DNA from 2 places in the Arthrobacter sp. FX8 genome. Region 1 is predicted to be linked to the other one. Evidence: riboswitches for the same ligand, from Rfam matches in the RefSeq annotation. Region 1 holds a riboswitch; the other holds the start of a gene.
What was found. A riboswitch is a leader RNA that binds a small molecule or an ion and turns the genes downstream of it on or off. The one in region 1 is predicted to bind cyclic di-AMP.

Region 1 (7,783 bases):
CCATTACTCCATCATGGCACCAACAGGGGCCGCCTCAGCCCAGGAGGGCGCTCCAGTCCACGGGTCCGCTGGGTGCCGGCTTACCCTTGGGCTGGCCTGTCCGTGCGGCACTTCTTGGCTTGGCTTTGGCCGGGCCGTCCTGGGTAGGAGGTATTGGCGGCCCCCATGGCAGGGCGAACGCGGGCACCGGCTCGCCGAGCTGCACGCCGTGCGGTGGCACTACCAGCACACCGTCCGCGGCGGCGAGCCCGCGCATCATCCCTGGCCCCGTATGCTGCGCCGGGGACGCCATGCCGTACAGCAGCCGGAACGGCATCAGCCGGGTACGCCCGGGGTCCGGCTCGATCATGGTCCCGCACGGCACCTCCTCCACCGCCGGCATGGGACGGTGCCCCAGTGCGGCCAGCAGCGGGGCCCCCACAGTGGAAAGGGCCATCATGGCCGCGAGCGGGTTGCCGGGAAGCCCCAAAACGAAGCGTCCGTCGGGCAGTTCGGCGAGCACGGCGGGGTGGCCGGGCCGCATGGCCACGCCATCGATGATGAGCCGGCCGCCGAGTTCGGCCACTGCCCTGCGGAGGTGGTCCGTTCCCGAGCGCCCGGTGCCACCGGTAGTAATGACGACGTCGGCCGGCAGGTCCGGCGCGTCCGGCACGTCCGGCAGTACGTCTTCGAGCGCCGAAAGCCATTCGTCATAGGAGTCGCCGATTCGCTGCTGCCCGCCGGGTATGCCGCCCAGCATGGCGACGACGTCCGGCAGCTGCGGGCCGAAGGTGTCGCGGACCTGGCCCGGGGCCGGCGTGCCGCGTTCCACCACTTCGGACCCTGTCAGGACCAGGCGCACCACGGGCTTTCCCTGGACCTGCACATCGTCGTAGCCTGCCAGCGCGGCAAGTGCCAGGTGGGCGGGATTGAGCTCCACCCCCGCCTTGACCAGGATGTCCCCTTCCAGAGCTTCCTCCCCGGCTTTCCTGATGTGCTCTCCCGCGCGGGGCTCGCCCGGGCGGGCCTTGCCTCCGGTCATCAGGAGTGGGAGTCCTTCATCGTCCTGGCCAAGGACTGCGCTCTCGGTGCGAAGAACTGCCTTGCCGCCTGCAGGAATCAGGCCGCCGGTGGCGATGGGGCTGGCCTGGTGCGGTGCCAGCCGGGTGCCGGGTTCCACCGGGATCCAGGGGCCGCTTCCGTTGACTACCCAGCCGTCCATGGCCGAGGACGCATAGTGGGGCATGTCCTGGAGGGCCACAATGTCCTGGTCCAGTTTGCGGTCCAACGCGATACGCAGTGCCACTGGTCCGGGAGGAATGGGGGTTGCGGCGTCGAACGCCGCCTGCCGGGCCTCTTCCCACGTGTGGGCGGCATGGTGCTGGCCCGCATGCCCTGCTTCCGCCGTCCCGGCTTGGACTGCGCCGGAGTCAGTGGTTCCGGGTTCAGTGGGTCCGGGTTCAGTGGGTCCGGGTTCAGTGGGTCCGGGTCCAGCTATGCCGGCTGGCCCTTCCGCTTCGCTGCCAGGTGGCGCTTCCGGATCGCTTTGGGGTTCCGCGGTCATTCGCCGGGAGTCCCGGCGGCAGCCTCGGCCTCGTAGTCCTTTGCCAGTGTGCGGGCAACGGCCAGGGCCGCATCCATTGATTCAGCGTCCATCTCCCTGCCGGGAGCCGCAGCCAGGCCCGCAGCGAACCCGGCGATGAAAGTGGTGAGCGGAGCGGCTGGCCGGACCACAGCATGGGCGGCGACGCCCGCAAGCGCCAGCACCGCGTTGACGTCCACCTGGACGTCCTCAAGCTTGTACGCTTGGAGAAGTGCCCTGCACCACTCTTCCAGTGTTTCGTCCTGGCTCTTCACGAATTGCCTCCCACGTTTGCTCCGCCCGTCTGCCGGTCCTGGCGTTCGCTCTGGTTCCCGGCGGCAATCCCCAGCGCGGCAGCGTCATCCCAGGTATCCACATCGGAGGTGGACCCGGCAGGGACTGTGACAAGCTGCACGTCCAGATTAGCAAGGAGCGACCTGACAGAGCCGTTGACCAGCGCCCCGCGGGCAGCGAGGTCCCTGCACGCCTTTGTTAACTCAGGCGTGCGGTAAAAACCCACCAGTGGCTGTGGGCGGTTGCCTTCGGCAGCCATGACATTTGCCGGGTCCGCCGCCGTGGACATCTGCAAAGCTTCCTGAAGCGCTGCCACCGCTTGGGATGCCAGCGGCATGTCGCAGGCCAGTACCAGGAGGTAGGGCGCATCCTCGCCGATGTCCGCCAGCGCATCCAGCCCGGCCGCTATGGCTGCCGCCGGGCCCGCGAAGTGCGGCTGCTCCCTGCAGCTCAGCAGGTTGGGAGGCCAGATTGGCAGGGAAGCCATCTCGCCCACAACTGCCACATGCCGGGCCCCCGCGGCGGCAGCGACAGCGCGTTCGAGGAGGGATTGGCCTTGGAAGACGAGCGACTGCTTGGGTACGCCGCCCAGCCGCGATGACCTCCCCCGGCCAGGATCACGGCATCAAAAGCAAGCCCGTTCACTTCCACTCCCCCAGCCTAGCGACCGGCAGCGTAGGGGCCGCACTGCGGGTCAGAACGTCCGGCGCACCGGAGCATCACGGCAACTCAGGCAGCGCGGGGTGTCAGGCAGCGCGTTCCGGAAGCAGGAAGGGGTCCCAGGCCGGCGTGGGCTTCTCCAGTTCCTTGATCTGCCAGATGGTTCCGTGCGGCGGTTCGGGCACGAACCGCAGGGTCCATCCCATCTCGGCTGGAGTGTGGTCGCCCTTGACGTTGTTGCAGCGCAGGCAGGCGGCCACCAGGTTCTCCCACGAATCGGCACCGCCCCGGGACTTGGGGTGAACATGGTCAATGGTGTGCGCCGCTTTCCCGCAGTAGGCGCATTTATGCCCGTCGCGCCGGAGTACGCCCCTGCGGCTGACGGCCGTGGAGTGGTTGTACCGGGGCCGGATGTAGCGGTTGAGGAGGATCACGGACGGGCGGCCCAGAATGTCAGTAGGGCCCACCACGGGGTCGTCACCTTCGGCAACCACACTTGCCTTGCCCGTGAGCACAAGCACCAGCGCCCGGCGGAAAGTAATAACCGCCAGCGGTTCATATCCAGCATTCAGAACGAGAGTGCGCATGCACTTACCTCTTCACGGCCGCACCCGTCAGGGGCACGAGGGCCGGCTGCCCTCGGCATGTCCGGGCTATGGATCGACATCACAAGAGTAAACAAAGAAGTGCAGAATCGGGTAATCGCCACTCTGGAGCAGGACAACGGCTGGACACCGCGGGAGGGTCGGCCGCGGGCGGCGCGGGCCGATTAAGCGCGAAGGACCCCCGCCGGGATGGCGGGGGTCCTTGGGGGCATTGCCAGGCCTGCGGCCGTTCAGGCCTGCCTTGGGATGCTTAGTTGACGCGGATGAACACGGGGCCGGAACCCACGTTTGCGCTGAAGACCACAGTCTGGTTTCCGTTGTAGCCGCCGTGGACTGCCATGCCGTTTCCGGCGTAGACAGCAATGTGGGCCATGCCCGCGCCGCCGTCAGCGTAGTAGATCAGGTCGCCCGGCTGCGCTTCGGCTGCACTCACGGTGCGGCCCAGGGACAGGTAGCCGGCGGGCCAGTCATGGAAGTGGATGCCGACGGCGGCCAGGGAGTTGGTGACCAGCATGGTGCAGTCCTGCATAACGCCGAGCTGGGCGTAGGCGGCCGAGAGGATTGCAGCGCCCTTGCCGCTGGCGGAAGCCTGGGCAGCGGAAGCGGCCGGAGCAGCAGCGGTGGCAACCTTGGCGGTGACCTTGGGAGCCGCAACGGGCTCGGCGGCAGGAGCAGCTTCCTGCACCTCGACCTGGGGCTCAGGCTCGGCGACGGGAGCCGGCGTGGTGGTGACAGCGGGCTTCTCGTAGCTGATGGCGATGGTGGAAGCCGCGGAAATCGGGGCGTCGATTGCGGATTCAACTTCCAGTGCGGACGCCGGAGCGGAATCACGCTTGACGTTGGCGTCGGCAGCGTTGGCCGCGATGCCGCTGGTCAGGACCAGGCCGGAAGCGGCAGCGATAACCGCAGCCTGGCGGCCCATGCCGCTTGCGTTGTCGCTGACGGCCTTTGCAATAACAGCGATCGAGTTGGTTTTGGTGACCTCGGCGCGATGCCGTGCGGTGGCACGAGTCGTCATCAGTTCTCTCTTTCGTTTTTCCCTCAAACCGCTTGTAGGCAGGCGAAGGTTGTTGGACGCGCCGGCATCTTGGGGGTACGTCGGCGCGTCCCGAACGGGGATGTGGTTTCTAGCGAAAAAGCCTTGGGCAAAGAAATAGCCCTTGGAGCGTTAAGCCCAAGAACTAGTTGCCGTAGTGGTAGTACGAGGAGGTGCCAGTGGCTGCAGGCGAGTGGAGCAGCGTGCCCTGGGAGGGGTTGAGTGCGCTGATCATCATGCCGTTGCCGACGTAGATGCCGACGTGCGCGCCACCGTTCTGGACAACCAGGTCACCCGGCTGCGGGGTGGAGGTGGGAGTCATGATGCTCCACGCATTGGTGCGGGGGATGCTGATTCCGGCCTGGGCGTAAACCCACTGCACGAACCCGGAGCAGTCCCAGCCGGTGACCGGGCTGGTGCCGCCCCACACGTAGGAGTGGCCGATGCCGGTGTAGGCGATGGCAGCGATGCCCGAGGTTGCCGCAGCGGATACGGTCTCCGCCGTCTTGGCGGCCGGAGACGCCTCCTGGCCTGCAGTGGTGGCGCGGTTCGCCGAGGCCGTGGACTGGGTACGCACCGCTTCCACCTTCGGAGCAGCGGTGGTCTTGACGACCGGACGCTCGAAGGACACCGTGGCCGTGGGTGCGGCCGTGACAGCGAGGGCTGCCTGGGACGAGCCGGACTCGGTGGAGGCAGAGACACCGGCCGTGGTGTCAGCTGCCGTGGCGGGCAGGCCCATGCTCAGGATGAGGCCGGAAGCCGCTGCCACAACGGCAGCCTGGCGGCCTACGGTCCCGGCATTTGCACTGACGGCCTTGGACATGGCGTCCAGGGGGTTGGTGCGAACCGTTTGCGCACGGTGGCGCGCAGAATGATGGCGTGAAGACACGAAGGTAGCCTCTCCCAATGCCTGCGAGGTGAGCTGTCGGATTCGGATGGGAGTCACCCGGCCACGCTGCTTCCTGGGAAGCTTGTGACTTAACCCCAAGGCCTTCTGAACATGAAGGCCAAAATTGGTTCCCCCGCCCCTGCCAGACGATGAAATGCGAACGGACCTTGAGCGGTGGCAGAGTTAGGCAATCCACTCAAGAGCGTCAACTTCGGAAAAGTTGACGCGAATTAGACGGTACAGCAGTTTTGCTTCAATGTCACATTCAGGTCACGGCGCGTCGCGGACATGTGAGAGCGGGCAACCATTTGGTTACAGCCAGCCCATGGGATCGACAACTTCGCCATTGACCTGCACCTCGAAGTGGAGGTGGCAGCCGGTGGATGCGCCCGTGGTACCGCTCAGTGCCACCACGTCCCCGCGGGAGACGGTCTGGCCCACCTTGACGTTGAAGGACGAGAGATGGTTGTAGGTGGTCTCCAGCCCGTTGCCGTGGTCAATGACCACGCGGTTTCCGCCACCGAACTGGTGCCAGCCGGCAAAGGTCACGGTACCTGTCGCGGCGGCCAGGACCGAAGTCCCGCACTGCGCCACGAAGTCCTGGCCCCGGTGGAAGTCTCCGGAGCCTCCGGTGATCGGACTGACCCGGTAGCCGAAGGGGGAAGCGGTGGTGAGGGAGGCGAGGGGTGCAGCCAGGGTGCCGGCCGAAGCGGCACGCGTGACAGAGCCGGCGGACTGGGCGCTCAGGAGTTGCTTCAGCTTCCCGTCCGGGTCGGCCTGGGTCACCACGGCCGACCGGCTGAAGTCGATCTGTGCTCCGACATCGGCCGAGATCTGGGGCTGGGGGCTGACGGCGGACGCGGCCATGGGGGCACTGCCGGCGGCATCCGTGGCCATGACGGGACTCGTGGCGGGCACCGTGACCGTCAGCACCAGGCCTGTGGCGGCAAGGGCAATGCCGGCTTTTTGGCCAATACCGCTGGCGGCGGCAAACTCCGTCATCTGCCGGAAGGGACCCCGGCGGCGGCGCGCGTCACGATGCAGGTCGCGGGGGCGCTCCGCTGCGACAACTTCGGCAACCCGGGGTGCCGAAGGGGGCCGGCCGCGCGGCGGCGGCCCCGGGAGGTCTGCATGGTCAAGAAGGGTTCCTCTCTGGAAGAAGCCTGCGGAGTTAGCTGTCGGATTCGGGTCAGAGAGATCAAAGACCCGGTCCGCCTTAGGCAAGCTTCTGCACAGGGGGTATTCCCGGAAGAATCCTTCACTGGAGAGGGCTTGCTGCTGACGGACTTCACCCCAAGGCAGTCCCCCGCTGCCGCTTGTGGTTCCCCCGCCTCTGCCAGTAACGACTCGTGCACCTGACCCGCTGGCAGAGCTCGGCTCCGGATCAGGTAACGCTTATGTATCAACGCTTGGTTCCACTATAGGGGCTTAAGACCCTAGGTAACAATTCCGTTACCTTTGCGTGGTTGCCCCTCTGCGGGGTATGGGCGCCCCGATCAGGGCTGGCTGATGGCCACAAAGACGTGGGCGGCAACCTCGGGCGGCAGCTCCAATGCGCCTTCGATTCCAGGGACCCGCACGGAGATGTATTCGCCCACGCGTTCCAGCGCCACGGCGGCACCCGGCCGGATACCGCCCTCGTCCAGCTGCGCCAGCAGTTCCGGTTCCACCTGGATCGGCTCCGCCAGGCGGCTGATGGTCACTCCGGAGGCGGGCCCGTAATTCTTCATCGCTTCCACCAGGCTGATGGCGCCGTCGGCAAAGCCGGGCCCCGCCTGGCCGCCCAGCGCCGCAAGGCCAGGGATGGGGTTGCCGTACGGCGACTCGGTGGGGTGGTCCAGCATCTCGTAGATGCGGCGCTCAACGCGCTCGCTCATGACATGTTCCCAGCGGCAGGCTTCGTCGTGGACGTAGGCCCAGTCCAGGCCAATGACGTCTGCCAGCAGGCGTTCGGCCAGCCGGTGCTTCCGCATGACCTCCGTGGCGCGCTTGCGGCCCGTGTCCGTGAGTTCCAGGTGCCGGTCGCCGGATACGACCACCAGCCCGTCCCGCTCCATGCGGCCGATGGTCTGGGAAACGGTGGGACCGGAGTGGCGCAGACGCTCGGCGATACGGGCCCGAAGGGCAACGATGTTTTCTTCCTCAAGCTCCAGAATGGTCCTGAGGTACATCTCCGTAGTGTCGATCAGATCCGTCATCCAGCTCAGCTCCTCGAGCGCAGTACCTTGCGTTGTCCCACCGTATCGCCTCTTCGCGCAAAGTAGTCCGGGGAAAGCTTAGCCTATTTTGACTTTGTCCGAATAGCCGCGCCCCGAGGGGCTGCGCGGGGACGGCACGTCTCACTGTCCGGACTATGACGGGCCTGGCTCCCGCCCCCGGCGGCGGTTCAGGCAGAATGGGAATGGCCCGCAGCGCAGCCACCGGCGCTGCCGGCCACCGACCGCCCGCCCTTCCGGACCAAACTTTTGTCCCCGCCGAATTGGAGCACCTGTGAGCGACACCAGCATCACGATCCCCGCCGACCTCCTGCCCCAGGACGGGCGGTTCGGAGCCGGCCCGTCAAAGGTCCGGCAGGAGCAGATCGACGCGCTGGCAGCAGCTTCCAAGACGATCCTTGGCACATCGCACCGGCAGGCCCCGGTCAAGAACCTGGTCGGAGCGGTCCGTGAAGGGCTGAGCCAGTTCTTCCGCGCCCCGGAAGGCTACGAGGTGGTCCTCGGCGTCGGCGGCTCCACGGC
Region 2 (7,783 bases), 160 kb from region 1:
GGTCCTCACCGGCACGGTGGAAACCGCAGTCAACGCCCTGTGGGAAGCCGGGCCTCGGCTGGGCGACCGGATTGCCGTTGTCGGAGCCGGCCTGGTGGGCGGCATGGTGGCTACGCTGCTGCGCACCTTCCCGTTGCAGCGCCTGCAGTTGGTGGACCTCGATCCGGGCAGGAAAAAGCTCGCGGACACCCTGGGCGTGGACTTCGCACACCCCGATGACGCCCTGGCGGACTGCGACATCGTGTTCCACTGCTCGGCCTCGCAGGAAGGCCTGGAGCGCAGCCTGCAGCTCGCCGGCGATGAAGGCGAAATCATCGAAATGTCCTGGTATGCCAACCGTGAGGTCACTGTGCCGCTGGGGGAGGACTTCCACGCCCGGCGGCTGTCCATCAGGGCGAGCCAGGTGGGCATGGTGGCGCGTTCCCGGCGCCACAGGCGCACCAATGCGGACCGCCTGGACCTGGCCGTATCGCTGCTCAAGGACCCCGTCTTCGACGCGTTCCTGACGGGATCGTCCCGGTTCGAGGACCTTCCTGGCGTGGTCCAGAGCCTGGCGGACGGCAGCCTGGAAGCCCTGTGCCACGTCGTCGAATACCCTGCCGGCAGTCCCGCGCCCAGCCCAGCCACCCACACCCCCAAAGACTTGAGGTAACAATGTTCAGCCTGACCATCCGCCGCCACTTTATGATTGCCCACAGCCTTCCCCGTGAGGCTTTCGGCCCCGCCCAGGGCCTGCACGGTGCAACCTTCGTCGCCGAGGTGGCCTTCCGCCGTCGCGCCCTCAATGCCGACGCGATCGTCCTGGACATCGGCGCCGCCGGGACCATCATCGAGGAGGTGCTCGCCGGCCTGAACTACCGCAACCTGGACGAGCACCCGGACTTCGAGGGCAAGCTCAGCACCACGGAAGCCCTCGCCGAGTACATCGCCCGGAAGGTGGCCGCAGAGATCAAGGACAACGACGACGGCCGTGAACTCGCAGGACTGGAGGTCACCCTGCGCGAGAATCCTGACGCCTGGGCCACCTTTTCCCTGGACCTCACCGCGTAGCAATGCGTCCCATCCGGCTGCTGGTTCCCGGCAATATCCGCCACAGCTCAGGCGGCAACGTCTACAACGCGCGCCTGGTTGCGGGCCTGCAGGAACGGGGCGCGGAGGTGGAGGTGGTTGCCGTGGAGGGCAACTGGCCGGACGCCGGCGCCAAGGAACGACGCCGGCTGGGCACCCTCCTCGGAGCATGGGAACCTGAGGCACACCACGGGGACGCAGTGGCCATCGTGGACGGCCTGGTGGCGGTAGGTGCCCCGGATGAACTCGAATACGCCGCGAAGGCGGGCGGGGAAACATGGGTCCTGGTGCATATGCCCGTTGAGGAAAGCTCCGGGGCTGCAGCCCTGGAACGCGAAGCGAGAGCCCTCCGTGCGGCAACCGGCGTGATCTGCACCAGCACGTCGTCTGCATCCCTCCTCCTGGAAAGGGGCTTTCCCGGGTCACCGTTGTCCTTCCCGGCGTCAACCCCGCACCCCTGGCCCAGGGATCCAGGCCGCCACACGTGGCGGTCATCGCCGCGCTGCTGCCCAACAAGGACCAGCTGCTGTCCGTGCATGCCCTGGCCCGGATCCAGGACCTTGAGTGGACTGCGTCGTTCGTGGGCTCCGAGCAGGCGGACCCGGACTACGCACGGGAGGTCCGGGCTGCCATTACTGCCCACGGGCTCCAGCGGCGGGTGCAGCTCACCGGCGAGCTCATTGGCGAAGCCCTGGAGGCCGAATGGGCGCGGACGGACCTGACCCTGCTGGTGTCGCGGCTGGAGGCTTTCGGCATGGCCGTCACCGAATCCCTGGCCCACGGCATTCCTGTTCTGGTCCGTGCCGGGACCGGGGCGGTGGAGGCGCTTGGCATGGGCGGGCTGGGAACGGCCGACGGCGAACCCCGCCTTCCGGGGGCAGTGCTTACCCTTCCAGACGGCGGACAGGAGAGTCCCGGCCGCCTGGCCAATGCCCTGCGGGGTTGGCTGGTGGATGGAAAGACCCGGGAAAAATGGCGTTCAGCTGCGCTTGATGCGCGGACCAGGCTGCCGGGATGGAGCGAAACAGCGCAGGACGTGCTGGCCCTCCTGGAGGGACCCGGCGGACACGGGGAGCGGCAGGGCTAGAGGCTGCTCCGGTGGGCGGCGAAAAATTCGCGCAGCAGTAAAGCGCACTCTTCCCCGCGGACCCCGGGATACACCTCAACCCAGTGGTTCAGCCGGCGCTCGCGGAGGATATCGAATACCGATCCCGCAGCGCCGGCCTTCTCATCCCAGGCCCCGAACACAACCCGGGGAATCCTCGCCAGGACGATTGCGCCCGCACACATGGCGCAGGGTTCCAGGGTGACCACCAGTGTGCAGTCGGACAAGCGCCACCCGTCGCCCTGGCCGCCGCCGAGCCGTGCCCGTTCCTGCAGCCGTCCGGCCGCCTCCCTGATGGCCACCACCTCGGCGTGGGCTGTGGGGTCGCCCAGCTCCTCCCGCTGGTTGCGTCCCGAACCCAGAACGTCGCCGTCGGGCCCTATCACTACGGCGCCGATGGGCACGTCCTCCGTGTCGAGCGCACGGCGGGCCTCCGCCAGGGCAAGGCCCATCCAGGCCTCGTGTTTCTTTTCGGGCAAGGGCATGGCTCAATGATAGTTTCGGGGTTAGTCAGGTTACTTGCCGATGCCGGGAGGCACCATGGACACTCTTCGGGACCGATTGGGTATTTGGTTCAAACCGTATGCGGCGTTGATCCTCACCATCCTTGTGGGCGGTGTGGTCATCGTGTCCCTGGCGCTGCTTGGGGCAGAGGTCTACGACGATGTGGTGGACTCCGCTGGCCTGGCCAACCTGGACAAGCCTGCCCTTGCCTTTGCCGAAGGCCTCCGCAGCCCCGGCCTTGACTCCTTTGTCACCGGTTTCACCAACATCGGCGGCGGCATCGGGATGCCTATCCTGGCCAGCATCCTCACCGCGTGGTTGACCTTCCTGAGCCGGAACTGGCGTCCGCTGGTCCTGATCGGCGGTGCAGCGGCAGCGTCCGTCACCGCCACCACGTTCGGCAAGAAGCTGGTGGGCCGTACCCGGCCCGACCATGCGGACGCCGTCCCCCCTTACGAGGATTCGCCATCCTTCCCCAGCGGACACACCCTGAACACCACCGTGGTGATCAGTCTGGTGATCTACCTCATCTGCCTTCAGTTCCACACCATGCGGGTCCGGGTTACCGCCATCACCGCCGGCTCGATCTTCATCATCGCCATGGGCCTGAGCCGGGTCTTCCTGGGCCACCACTGGCTCACGGACGTTATGGCCGGCTGGATCCTGGGCCTGGCCTGGGTGGCAATCGTTATCCTGGCCCACCGGCTGTTCCACCTGGTCCGAAGGCGCGAGCACGCAGGGGCAGCGCCGTCGTTCGACCGTCCCATCGTCCGGGACGTGGTGGCCGACGAACTGCACGACGGCGAACACTCCGGACGCGGTAAGGGCAGCGCCGAGTGATAGTTTTGGGGGATGCGCACTCTCGTTGTTGACCACCCCCTGGTCGCCCACAAGCTCACTGTCCTGAGGGACAAGAACACGCCGTCGCCGGTCTTCCGCCAGCTGACGGAAGAGCTGGTGACCCTGCTGGCCTACGAAGCCACTCGGGAGGTCCGCACCGAGCCCGTCACCATCGAGACGCCCGTCAGCACCACCGTCGGCACCGCCTTCACCAAGCCCACCCCGCTGGTGGTTCCCATCCTGCGCGCCGGCCTGGGAATGCTGGAAGGCATGACCAAGCTGGTTCCCACCGCTGAAGTGGGTTTCCTGGGCATGGCCCGGGACGAGGAGACACTGGACATCATCACCTACGCGGAGCGCCTGCCGGAGGACCTCACCGGCCGCCAGGTTTTCGTCCTGGACCCCATGCTGGCCACGGGCGGAACCCTGCGCGAAGCCATCAAGTTCCTGTTCAAGCGCGGCGCTTCCGACGTCACCTGCATCTGCCTGCTGGCCGCCCCCGAGGGCCTGGCGCGGCTGGAGGAGGAACTGTCAGGGGCCAACGTGCACATCGTCCTGGCCTCCATCGACGAGAAGCTCAACGAGAAGTCCTACATTGTCCCCGGGCTGGGCGACGCCGGCGACCGCCTCTACGGCATCGCCGGGTAGCACTTCGGCCCTGTTTGAACGGGCTCTTTCCCAACGGGTGTCCCGCCGCTAGCCTGTGCGGATGGACTGGAAACTCGAGCTTGTCTTTGTCCCCGTATCCGACGTTGACCGTGCCAAGGACTTCTACGTCAACAAAGTGGGCTTTAACGCCGACTACGACGAGCGGCCGTCGGACTCCATCCGCTTTGTGCAGTTGACGCCGCCGGGCTCGGCCTGCTCCATCTGCATCGGCGAAGGACTCGTTGACGCCCCGCCCGGCACGGGCTCCAACCTGCAGATGGTGGTCGACGACATCAATGCGGCGCATGACCAGCTCAAGTGCAACGGCGTGGATGTCAGCGATGTGGATGTCCAGGACTGGGGCCACTTTGTGTACTTCGCCGATCCGGACGGAAACAAGTGGGCTGTCCAGTACATCCCGTGGCGGAACGCCGGGCAGGGCGCTGGCGGGAACACCGGACAGGACGCCGGACCGGGCGCTGGTTAACCAAAGCGGCGGGCCGCATCATGATGATGCAGCCCGCCGCTTTGGTGCAGTTCCCCCGGCATCGCTGCCGCCGGGGGAGGAGTGCCTAGTACCAGTTGTGGGCCAGGTGGAAGTTCAGGGCACCACAGGGCGACTGGTAGCTCTTCTTGATGTAGTCCAGGCCCCAGTTGATCTGCGTGCGGTAGTTGGTGAGGTAGTCCGCGCCGGCGCTTGCCATCTTCTCAGCGGGCAGGGACTGGACGATGCCGTATGCCCCGCTGCTGGAATTGGTGGCCGTGGTGGTCCAGTCGGACTCCTTGGTCCACAGCGTCTGCAGGCACTGCATCTGGTCCGGTCCCCAGCCAAACGCCCCCAGCTGGCTGGCGGCGTACGCCTGGGCGCCTGCAGGATCGTTAACCGCGACGGCGCGAGCCGGCTCAGGTGCGGGGGCGGGCTCAGGCGCCGGGGCAGGCGCTGCGGGTGCTGCCGGTGCCGCTGCGGGGGCCGGTTCCGCTGCCTGCGGTGCCACGCTGATGGCAGCGGGCGCGGGGCTTGCTGCCGGGTTGGAGCGGATCTCGCTCTTCTCGATGCTCATTTGAGCGTCGGACGCCGACGTGGAAGGGTTGGACGCGGTGGATGACACCGGAGTCATGCTGCTGGTGGTCTGTCCTGCCGCGCCTACCCCCACCAGCACCGCGCACGATGCTGCAAGGACGGCGGCGCGCTGGCCCAGGGTGGTCTTCTTGGCCTGCTGCGCGGCCCTGTGTTTAGCCTTGGCCTGCAGCAGGCGTGCTTCTGCCGTGTTTTTGGACATGATTGATCGCCTCTCACACCTGCGGAGTTAGCTGTCGGGTTCGGATGAGGGCATCCGGCCATACGGAAAGATCACGTACTGGCTTAACCCCAAGGGCATTCAATGCCCGGGACGGTGGGTCCCCCGCCTCTGCCGTAGCTCAATCGGAATCCGGGGAAGCGGCAGAGCTTGGCGTCGACCCGGGATATGCGGCCCGAACGGGGGCCGCACCCAATCGACGCTACAGGAAGTGCACGCGAAAGTCACATTTAGGTAACGGAAGTCACGATCCTCAGCGCGTTGATTTGCCGGATTCCCCGTTCGTTACCTCGGTCCCACTGGGGTATGGCCGCTCCATTTCATGAGCGCAGCGCGCAGACCGTTACAGTTTCCGTTACCCAGCCAACAGGTAGACGGTGGTGCCGCCAATGCTCTGCGCCGTGAAGTTGTTCGCCACCCACTGGGCGATCTGGGCGGCAGCGTCCGAACCGGTACTGGCCCGCATGGTTCCGCTTGTGATGAAGTAGTGGATCTTTCCCTGGGACACCAGATCCTGGAACTCCGCCAGGGTAGGGGCGGGATCTGTGCCGTTGAACCCACCCACCGCCATGACCGGCAGTTCCGTTGCCAACTGGTAACCGGCAGCGTTGTTCGAACCCACCACTGCCGCTGCCCAGGTGTAGCCCGAGGCGCCATTCCTGAGTGCTGCCACGAGTTCCGCGGACGGCGTGGGGGCGCCCAAGAGGCCTCCCAAGGCCCCGCCTCCGCGACCACCGGCAGCAGCGGTTCCGCCGGGAAGTGTTCCTCCGGGCGCGCCCTGCTGGCGGGCCGTGTTTCCCTGGGTTGCTGGCTGCCTGGTGCTGCCTGTCCCGGTCCCGCCAAGGCCGGTCCGGCCAGGGCCCGTCCCGCCAGGGCCGAAGCCCGACGACGGCCCGGCGCTGACGATCGCCCCGCTGTGCGTTGTCGACGCCGTGGAAAGGGAGTACGCCAGCGGCCCGGTGAGCGACGCCGCAATGGCGAGCGCCGCCGTCGTCCGCTGCACGGCACGCCAGTGCAGGAACCTGCCGAACGCCACGCCCGCTGCGGCCGCCAAGCCTCCGGAAAGGACCAGCCAACGCAGCCACGCGCCGTAGGCGGAGGTGGTGCCCAGCAGCTGGAAGGCCATCAGGGCGGCCGCGGCCACCGCTGCGGCCAGCAGGAGTGCGGCGGGTGGCTGCTGCCGGTGCTGCCACAGGAGGACCGTGCCCAGCCCCGCAAGCCCGGCGATCCCCGGCGCCAGCGCCACGGCGTAGTAAGGGTGGATGATGCCGGCCATGAAGCTGAAGACCAGGCCCGTCACCAGCACCCACGAGCCCCAGATGATGACGGCGGCGCGGACCGCATCCGTCCGCGGGGCCCGCCGGCCCAACCACAGCAGGCCCGCCGCAAGGATCAGGGCGGACGGCAGCAGCCACGCGATCTGGCCGCCGAACTCGCTGTTGAACATCCGGAGCAGCCCGGGATCTCCCCAGCCGTTGCCGCCGCCCACACTGCCGGTCTCGTCGCCCGTCAGCCGGCCCAGCCCGTTGTAACCCAGCGTGAGCTCCAGGATGGAGTTGGTTTGCGATCCGCCGATGTAGGGACGCAGGCCGGCCGGTGTCAGCTCCACCGCCAGGAGCCACCACCCGGCGGAGGCCACCATGGCCGCTCCCGCCGCGGCCAGCCGGAGCAGGCGCCGCGGGAGCCTGTGCGGGCCTGCCAGCGCGTAGGCGATGGCGAATCCCGGAACCACCAGCAGGACCTGCAGCTGCTTGGCCAGGAAGCCGAAGCCCAGGAACACTCCGGCCAGCAGGAGCCAGCGCAACCGGTCCTCCTGGACTGCACGGAGGACCGCGTAGGCGGCTGCCGTCATGAGCAGCACCAGCAGGGCGTCCGGGTTGTTGAAGCGGAACATCAGCGTGGCAACGGGGGTGAGGGCCAGGACGGCTGCGGCGATCAGTCCTGCGCGGTGCGCCAGCCGTGGATCGGCCGTGGCAGGCGCCGCGGCCCGCCGTACGGCCAGGTAGAGCAGCCAGGCGGTGCCGACGCCCATCAGCGCCTGGGGGACCAGGATGCTCCAGGAACTGAGGCCGAAGATCCGGACGGACAACCCCATGACCCACAACGACGCCGGCGGCTTGTCCACCGTGATGGCGTTGGCGGCGTCGGAGGAGCCGAAAAACCAGGCCGCCCAGTCCTGCGATCCGGCCTGGGCCGCGCCGGAATAGAACGCGTTGGCCCAGCCGGATGCTCCAAGGTTCCACAAGTACAGCACGGCGGCCCCGGCCAGCACCGCTGCCAGTTCCAGCCGCCGCCGGAGCGCCCGCGGGTCCGGCCGGTA

Region 2: it holds a riboswitch for cyclic di-AMP, as region 1 does, so the genes downstream of both, OUO20_RS00120 (hypothetical protein) here and OUO20_RS00765 (C40 family peptidase) in region 1, are expected to answer to the same signal.

What each region holds. Positions count from the first base shown of each region.
Region 1 is NZ_CP113505.1:173,825-181,607, reverse strand. Features, by position in the region: gene OUO20_RS00790 (molybdopterin molybdotransferase MoeA) at 35-1,543, opposite strand; gene OUO20_RS00785 (DUF6457 domain-containing protein) at 1,540-1,836, opposite strand; gene mobA (molybdenum cofactor guanylyltransferase) at 1,833-2,447, opposite strand; gene OUO20_RS00775 (HNH endonuclease) at 2,602-3,102, opposite strand; gene OUO20_RS00770 (NlpC/P60 family protein) at 3,371-4,138, opposite strand; gene OUO20_RS00765 (C40 family peptidase) at 4,302-4,979, opposite strand; cyclic di-AMP (ydaO/yuaA leader) riboswitch at 5,050-5,229, opposite strand; partial or broken gene OUO20_RS00760 (M23 family metallopeptidase) at 5,358-6,178, opposite strand; cyclic di-AMP (ydaO/yuaA leader) riboswitch at 6,191-6,403, opposite strand; gene OUO20_RS00755 (metal-dependent transcriptional regulator) at 6,542-7,243, opposite strand; gene serC (phosphoserine transaminase) at 7,536-7,783, shown strand, end outside.
Region 2 is NZ_CP113505.1:17,432-25,214, forward strand. Features, by position in the region: gene OUO20_RS00080 (zinc-dependent alcohol dehydrogenase) at 1-652, shown strand, start outside; gene OUO20_RS00085 (6-pyruvoyl trahydropterin synthase family protein) at 655-1,050, shown strand; gene OUO20_RS00090 (hypothetical protein) at 1,098-1,361, opposite strand; gene OUO20_RS00095 (glycosyltransferase) at 1,553-2,155, shown strand; gene tadA (tRNA adenosine(34) deaminase TadA) at 2,152-2,658, opposite strand; gene OUO20_RS00105 (phosphatase PAP2 family protein) at 2,714-3,517, shown strand; gene upp (uracil phosphoribosyltransferase) at 3,530-4,165, shown strand; gene OUO20_RS00115 (VOC family protein) at 4,227-4,652, shown strand; gene OUO20_RS00120 (hypothetical protein) at 4,738-5,445, opposite strand; cyclic di-AMP (ydaO/yuaA leader) riboswitch at 5,451-5,611, opposite strand; gene OUO20_RS00125 (glycosyltransferase family 39 protein) at 5,819-7,783, opposite strand, start outside.